DNA from 2 places in the Staphylococcus sp. GW823-FHT05F06 genome. Region 2 is predicted to be linked to the other one. Evidence: predicted binding sites of a transcription regulator. Region 2 holds the regulator's gene; the other holds the start of a gene.
The links. Region 2 encodes LexA, which represses DNA repair genes until DNA is damaged. Its sites were predicted from a motif close to CGAACATATGTTCG; they were not measured.
Positions count from the first base shown of each region.

Region 1: AC1Q7N_RS06845 (YolD-like family protein) is a predicted target of LexA. The motif match lies at 2,643-2,656, and genes of this name have one in related genera.

Region 1 is NZ_JBXAHW010000008.1:60,366-64,812, reverse strand. Features, by position in the region: gene AC1Q7N_RS06860 (DUF4097 family beta strand repeat-containing protein) at 1-351, shown strand, start outside; gene AC1Q7N_RS06855 (C45 family autoproteolytic acyltransferase/hydrolase) at 405-1,445, opposite strand; gene AC1Q7N_RS06850 (hypothetical protein) at 1,825-1,995, shown strand; gene AC1Q7N_RS06845 (YolD-like family protein) at 2,209-2,607, opposite strand; gene pglS (6-phosphogluconolactonase) at 2,843-3,871, shown strand; gene AC1Q7N_RS06835 (aldehyde dehydrogenase) at 3,983-4,447, opposite strand, start outside.
Region 2 is NZ_JBXAHW010000001.1:106,289-110,735, forward strand. Features, by position in the region: gene tkt (transketolase) at 1-1,122, opposite strand, end outside; gene AC1Q7N_RS00495 (DUF896 domain-containing protein) at 1,354-1,590, opposite strand; gene sosA (DNA damage-induced cell division inhibitor SosA) at 1,751-1,984, opposite strand; gene lexA (transcriptional repressor LexA) at 2,128-2,748, shown strand; gene AC1Q7N_RS00510 (hypothetical protein) at 2,912-3,046, opposite strand; gene AC1Q7N_RS00515 (CAP domain-containing protein) at 3,101-4,126, opposite strand; gene guaC (GMP reductase) at 4,140-4,447, opposite strand, start outside.

The sequences.
Region 1 (4,447 bases), on a different contig from region 2:
TCTAAAGCAAATTTTTATATTACAGACTGTTTAATCAGGGAAGGTCGTATGAAGCTTGATAAGGGTATAACTCATGTTAAAAATAGTACATTAAGTGATACTGTTTTCTTGGTTAATAGAGGAGATATTTCTATGACGGACATGAAATCTAACAATGATATAAAAGCTTCTACACAAAGAGGTAATATTAATTATCATTTTGGCGAAAAACCTAAAAACACTTTGCTTAAACTTCATCCTGGTCATGGAAATAAAGAAATTAAAAATCGATATTTCGATAAAGGAAAAGTGGGAAATAGCGATAATATATTGGAATTTTACACTGTAGATGGCGATATTAAAATTGAATAAATAATATAAATTATTCGACCCTTTGATTTATCAAGATAGGGTCGAATTTTTAATTAGTATGTGGCAAAAGTTAATGGTGTATCTATTTCGCCTTCAAAGTAATTTATATTCAATTTCTTTCCTTTTAACCAATTAGAAAAATTGATTGAGGTTGGATGACTGTTTTGACCTAATGCCATCCATGCTATTAATGAATTAGGTTCATATAGTGAAGTATGAATTGTACCAGACCAACTTTTAAATAGGTTGCTATAGATTTCGTATTGCGGGTCGTTAAATAATTTGAATGCGATATCTTTGTTTGTAGAAGGAGTTGTTTTATTTATTACACGATTTAAGCGTTCTTTAGATTCTCTTGTATAGTTTCTATTTTCATGGGTAAGCAATTCAAAATGATTTGTGCATATATGTTCATACCTTACATCTATTGATCGAGGTGTAACTTCGACAATGGCATAATTCGAATGTCTATCCATTAGTATATAACTGAATGAACTACGATGCGGTACTTCCTTTAAAAATTTGATTGCTTCAGTTACATTTTTGCAATTTTCAAGTATTAGCCGACCAACCATGTAACATACAAATCCATTTGCAGGCTTTTTACGATGCATAAAATTATATGCCATAACTAAACCATACTCGTTCATACCATCCATTCTACCAGTCACTCTTGAAGTCGGTCCTATTTGAGATAATCCCCCGTCATTAGGTTGAAATAATAAGTATCTACCATCATATGTTGCAGGATGATAATCATAATTTCGGACTAAAAAATCACGACCTTTATATACTGTGCAACCACTGTCCTTTAAATCAGTAAATCGATAATGGCCAAAATTTAAAATCATTTGTTTTGTAGGTAGATTCAATACATCTTGCATACCAATTATTTCTTCCCAAATCTGTGGCGAATAGATTTGAAATATATCATAGGTTTCCTTGACATCAATATCAAAACGTGGAATTCTCTTTCGCCATTCTTTATTTCGATTTTTTAATAAAGGAGTGGTTTGTAACCAAAGAGCAGTCTTTACTCCTAAATCATAGTGAGAACCACGATGAGTCATTATATCAGAACGTACTTTTTGCATTTTATAATCTCTCCTTATATTTTTACTTCAATGTAATATAAAAGTAACTTATTATTAATTGAACTTGATTTACGTAAATCATACAATCTAAATTAAGATAATGACATTATCTCAATAGGAGTGATCATTCTGAATATTGATAATTACAAAGTAATCACTGATAAATTAAAATCTTGGTTGCTAAGTTAATCTGTGTGTACCATGATTAAAGAAATCATTTAATTGTTTCATTTTAAGCATCTTTAGTTGATATATTATCATAATTTATATTCATATTTAGAATAATTACCCGTAAAAAGGGTATATATTTAATGATAAAGTTAAGTATGCTATCATTATGAAATGTAGCTATGCATATTAATTATAGAGGTGAAAACTAATGTGGAACTTTATTAAAGGATTATTCAAATTTGTCTTTAGTTTATTAGCTATTACTACAGTAGTAGTAGGCATCGGTGTAGTTGCCTTTGCTTATATTTTTAAAAAAGACTTTGAAGATATCGAAAGAAAAACGAAAGAAATCGTTTCTGATATCGAAAACAACAATTAATTTATAATAATTTAGGAATAAGCCTGTACATCATTGAGATGTGTAGGCTTATTTTTATTAGTTGATTTTACCAATTATCAGTCAAAATTAATTATTGAATTCTAAAATTAATAATTAAATGATTTCATTCAGAAAGGCTTTAGATAACACTAAGTATGTTGGTGGTTATATAAGTGTAAAATGAGAAATTCATAATAAATTCTCTTGTACTCTTTATATAAAAGAAATATCTATAATATCTAAAAATGAAACTTTATGACGTTCTCTTGAATGAGGAGCAGTACCTTCAATCTCATAATTTATTGAATCAATCCGATGTACAATGAGCTCTATAAAGTTAATATATCCTTCTTCGTAATATTTGATATTGACTGGGCGTGATTGTTGTAGTGCTTCATGTAAATGTATATTTAGTTGCGAAAGTTGGTCGTCTGAAAGCACTGGTCTGCTCACTTTATTTTGATCTATCATATATTGATAAATTGTTTCAAACTGTTCTGGTAAAGTTGCGAATGGTGCCCATTTAACCATACCACGACCGGTAGGAATATTTTTATCTAGCATGTCTCGTGGTATATTACGGTAATCCATTTCATTAAATATATCTTTCATTATTCAATCACCTTAATCCTTATAGTTTCATTATACGAACATTTGTTCTGTTTTTCAATATAAAGTTTTTGGCATTATAATTGTTCGTGATGTTTTAGTATGATCGAAGTAATTTCTAATTTGATTTCGTTATCATAAGTAGTAAGTTAATAAGTAAAATGACTTTTCGTTGTAAATTAAACATACTTAAAGGTAAAATTGAATCAATGATTAATGATTTTATGGAGGTTTTGGTATGACATTAGGTTATATAGGTTCTTATACTAAAAAGAGTGGTAAAGGTATATATCGCTTCAAACTAAATGACGAAACAGGAGTTATTGAAGCGTTAGAAACTGGTTATGAAATTGAAGCGTCAACTTATCTTACTCGTAATGAATCGTTTTTATATGCGATTACTAAAGAAGGTGAAGAATGTGGTGTAGCTAGTTTTAGTATTAAAGAAGATGGACAACTGGAATTAATTAATAAATGTCTAGAATCAAAACAGGGAACTGGTTGTTACATTCAAGTGTCTAGTAATGGTAAATATTTATTTGAAGCGGTTTATGGTGCAGGACTTGCAAGGATTTATAAATTAAATCAAATTACGGGAGCAATAGAGAAATTAATAGAAGAACTTGCGCATGAATTTCCAACTGGCTCACATGAAAGACAAGATTCATCACATGTTCATTTTTTAAATGAAACACCTGATCATAAGTATGTTGTAGCTACTGATTTAGGTACAGATAGAGTTGTAACATACAAATTTGGTGAGGATGGTTTAAAACAATATGCAGTTTCTCAATTCAAAAATTCAGACGGGCCTCGCCACATCGCTTTTAGTAATGATGGACGACACGCGTATATCGTTCACGAGCTATCAAATGAGGTGAGTGTTACAGAATACCAAGACGGTAAGTTCATTGAGCTAGAGAGACATTCAACTATTCCAAGTGACTTTAACGGGGAATCGAAATTAGCAGCAGTGAGACTATCACATGATGGGAAGCACTTATATATAAGTAATAGAGGGCATGATAGTATTGCTATATTTGAAGTTTTAGAAGATGGCAGATCACTGAGAAGTATTGAAATACAACCAAGTTACGATGCCTTTCCAAGAGACTTTAATATAACTGAATCAGATAACTATTTAATTTGCGCACATCAAGAAGGAGAATCAAAAGTTTCAATTTTTGAACGTGATAACATAACTGGTAAACTTTCATTAAAAGATAAAAAAGCTATAGCAAATGAAGGTGTTTGTGTACTACTATAAGATGTCTTTGAATAATAGAAAAGTGATATAAAAAGCCCTTGAGTGATTATGAGATAAAAAAACAAAACTCTGTATATCACTCAAGGGCAAATCATATGGAGATAACTAACACTAGTTCTTGAAGAAGGTTTTAATATATTTAAATTTACCTTTATATGGAGGGAAAAATAAACTCGATTCTAGACGTGTAGATTTAAATGTGTATGATTTCATATGACTAAATGTATCAAAAGAATACTTACCATGATATTGACCTATGCCTGAAGAACCTACACCACCGAAAGGTAAGTTAGGATTAGCTAAATGCATTAACGTATCGTTAATTGCACCGCCCCCAAATGATAATTCTTCAACCACTCTATGTGTCATGTTTTCATCTTCGCTAAAAAGATACAAACTTAGTGGTTTTGATTTACTTTGGATGATTTCAAGTACTTCATCGAAATTATCATAAGTAATAATAGGCAAAATGGGGCCGAATATTTCTTCTTTCATGATTTTATTGTCATTGGTTATGTTATCCAATAAAGTAGGTTCAATATATAAATCTTCTTTAGAACTATTACCTCCAAAAAC
Region 2 (4,447 bases):
AAAGAATGAAGGTACAAACTCGCTTAATTTTTGAATTATTTCTCCTGAATCAGCTCTAGAAGCACCACTGTGATTTAAATCATATTCTGGTAAGGCATCAGCGTAATTATTTGGTAACTTACCACTCATTGCTAATTTAAATTCTTCAGCTAATTCCGGATAGGCTTCACTATAATTTTTAAGCATATTATTCCAAGCCTCTTCATTTTCATTTGCACGTTTTAACATTGTTGATTTAAATATTTCGTATACATCTTCAGGAACATTAAAACGTTTTTCAGGATCTAATCCATATTCTTTAAATGTAAGTGCACGTTCTTCTTCACCAAGTGGGGCACCATGAACTCCATTTGAACCAGCTTTATTAGGAGAACCAAAACCGATAATAGTTTTAACTTCGATAATAGTAGGTCCTTGTTGTGATTTAGCTTGAGTGATTGCATTATCAATCTCATCTAAATCGTTACCATTTTCAACTAGAATATAGTTCCAACCATAGGCTTCGAAACGCTGTTTTGTATCTTCAGAAAATGATTTATCTAAATCTCCATCTAAAGATATATCATTTGAATCATAAAGGACAATTAATTTATCTAACTGATTATGACCTGCAAAAGATGCAGCTTCATGTGAGATACCTTCCATTAAGTCACCATCTGACGCTAATACATAAGTGTAATGATTAACTATATCAAATTGGTCCTTATTAAATTTACCTGCTAAATGACTTTCTGCTAACGCCATCCCTACAGACATGGCAAAACCTTGACCTAATGGACCAGTAGTAACTTCTACGCCATCAGTATGTCTATATTCTGGATGTCCAGGCGTCTTCGAACCCCATTGTCTAAATTGTTTAAGTTCTTCAAGTTCTAAACTACCAGAGACATGTAATAAGCTATACAATAAAGCCGAACCATGACCTGCTGATAGAATAAATCTATCTCTATTAAAAAAATCTTTAGATTGAGGGTTAAAATTAAGGTGGCGCGTCCATAAAGTATACGCCATAGGTGCTGCTCCCATAGGTAATCCAGGGTGTCCTGAATTTGCTTTTTCGATTGCATCAATGCTTAAAGCACGTATCGTATCTATAGCTAATTGATCTTTTTCATTAAACATCGTTGTGTCTTCCCTTCTACAATTAATATCTATTTTTAATTATAACTTATTTTATTTTAAAATGATAAAGAAAAATCAGATAAATTAGATCTAAGGATATAACTGGATTCAAACTATATACGTAGTTTAACTCCCTAAAAGTTAATTAAAAATAAATTATTTCTAAGTAAATCATCAATGACTACGAAAATTTTCAACTTATATATCAATGATGGGTCGAGCTCTATTGTTTTATTTATTGTGTTTCTCTTCTTGTATCTTTTTTAACTTTTCAGGTGTCACATCATTTCCTTCAGGGTCAATGACCTTAGTATTTTCTATCTGTTGCTTAAACCCTTTTCTAAATTCTTCTAAATACTGTCTTCTTAATTTAGTCTGTTCTTTAGCCTCTTCATTGGTTAAGCCATGTTCTTTCTTTTTTCTGGCTAATTCATTTATTCTATCAATATTTAAATTTTCTTTACTCATTTGAAACCTCTTTCTTAATGCATTAAATTTTATTATTGCTATCATAATAATTAACAAATATTCTGTTAGTTTTAATAATACTTATTACTTGAGTAGAATATATCAAAAAAATAAGCATAACCAAATTGTTACGCTCATTTTACAGTAGATAATATGAAAGTTAATTAACTAATGCGAACACAGACTGATCATTCTGTTCGCTATTTTGTTTGTCTTTATAGTTTTGAGTAGTTCCTTGTTGATTATGTTGATGAATCTTGTGGTCAGTCATTTCGTACGTTTGTTCTGATTGAGCACCTTGGTTAACGCTTAAAAAGAAAGTTGAAAAAATAATACAAGATACTATTACTATTGTCATATATGTTAAAAATTTATATTTGTATTTTAAAATCATCCAATATCACTCCTAGAACATTTGTTTGTATAAGTAATTTATCAGAACATAAATTCTGTGTCAACAACATTACGAACAAATGTTTGTTAGAAAATGTAATTAATGATATAATAATCTCAAACAACAATAAGGAGTGCCTATTTATGAGAGAACTCACTAAGCGACAAAGTGAAATATATGATTATATTAAGAAAATTGTTCAAACAAAAGGTTATCCACCAAGTGTTCGAGAAATTGGCGAAGCTGTCGGTTTAGCTTCAAGTTCTACAGTACATGGACATTTATCTAGATTAGAAGAAAAAGGATATATAAGAAGAGATCCTACTAAACCTAGAGCTATCGAGATAGTTAGTGAACAATTAGATGAGGTAAATGTAGAGGAAACAATACATGTTCCGGTTATCGGTAAAGTTACAGCCGGCGTTCCAATTACAGCTGTAGAAAATATAGAAGAATATTTTCCACTACCAGAGCACTTAACTTCAACACATAACAGCGATATATTTATTTTAAATGTAGTTGGGGAAAGTATGATTGAAGCTGGAATATTAGATGGCGACAAAGTAATTGTACGAAGTCAAACTATTGCTGAAAATGGTGATATTATAGTAGCTATGACTGAAGATGAAGAAGCTACTGTTAAACGCTTCTATAAAGAAAAAAATCGTTATAGACTACAACCTGAAAATAGTACTATGGAGCCTATTTACTTAGATAATGTCATTGTAGTAGGTAAAGTAATAGGATTATATAGAGAAATGTAATAAATTTATAATCAATATCTTATTTTTAAGTGTAGGCCTCCTTATATTTTTTATATGGTTTAAAAAACAAATACCCTAGGACAGCAACTGATGTCCTAGGGTTATTTAATATATTAATTTCGATGCCAGTGTTAGTGTTAAGATAACGCTTTTATCAATTTTTTCACTCTAAACCACACCTGTTGCGAGAGAAAAATTCAATACAACTTCTGACCAACCGATTTTGTTTTTTTTTCTTATCTAATATTTCTTTCACTTTTTCAAGTATATCAGTTTGTTTTTTATTTTTTTGCTTCATATTTATCTACATCCTTACGGACTATATTTACCCATAAGTCATATATATAAACATTTAACTTGTATAATTTTCGGTCCAAAAGGGTTGTCTTCGATCATTGAAATATACACCTACGCCCAAATAATCAAAATGGGTGTTTAAAATATTCTTTCTATGCCCCAATGAATTCATCAAACCTTCATGTGCATAGATACTATTCAATTGTCCATATGCTAAGTTTTCTCCAGCAGCATTAAATTCTATTCCATCTTTTTTTAATCTATCAAAAGGAGAAAGTTTCTTTTGATTTACATGGTCAAAATAATTATGCTTAACCATGTCAACACTATGCTTACGCGCAGTATGAGAAACATCCTTAGAATAATCTAATGTTTTTAAGCCATGCTGTTTTCTTTCAGCATTGACAATGTCAAAATTTTGCAACTCAAAACTCTTTGCAAGTAATTTAGATGGTTTCCCATATTGATATCTTAATCGATTTTCCATTTTCTCACTAACTTGTAATAATGACTTCACACCATTATCTCTGTGCTTATCATAAAATACTGTGGTATAAATATGGTCTTTATGGAAAACATCATATTCATTACTTTTTACATCAAAACCAACTTTCCCTTTTTTTATAACTTGAATCGGGGGCCCATATCTTTCCCTAACAACATCTTTAGGAGTATCATACTTAATTTGAGATTTTGATGAAATAAGATTTTGATTTGTATACAGTGCATTAACATGATTGTTAATATAACTCACCATCAAAAATTGATTATAATCATTTGAATAATATGTGTACCAATTTGTGCCATACACACTCGAAGTCATACGCTTATGTTGTCCCAATTGTGCTTCAACATCTTTTTTAGTCATATTCATCTGTATATTGTTGATTGCAAATTCTTGCTTTTTAGGAATCGCTAATTGAGTATTATCGTCATTTGAATCAGAATCAATCCATCGATTAATTTGATGACGTATATCATTTTGAGCTTTAATCATAAAAGTAGTTTCTTTGACTGGCGTAAAAATAACGATGCAAAGTAAAACTGTAATCAATAAAAGAAATCTTTTAATTGTATTCACCTACTACTTTTTACTAATCTCTATCACCATTAAAGATTGAATTTCTTACTATGACGTAATCAACTGTTCTTAATGACTTCAAGTCCTTTCCTCCTGCATATGAAATTGAACTCTGTAAATCTTGTTCCATTTCAGTAAGGGTATCTTTAAGAGATCCTTTGTGTTCTACAAACATTTTTTTACCTTCAACGTTCTTATGTTCACCTTTTTGATATTCTGAGGCACTACCAAAATATTCTTTATATTTTTTGCCATCTAGCTCGACGGTTTCACCCGGTGATTCCTCGTGGGCAGCAAATAAAGAGCCAATCATTACCATAG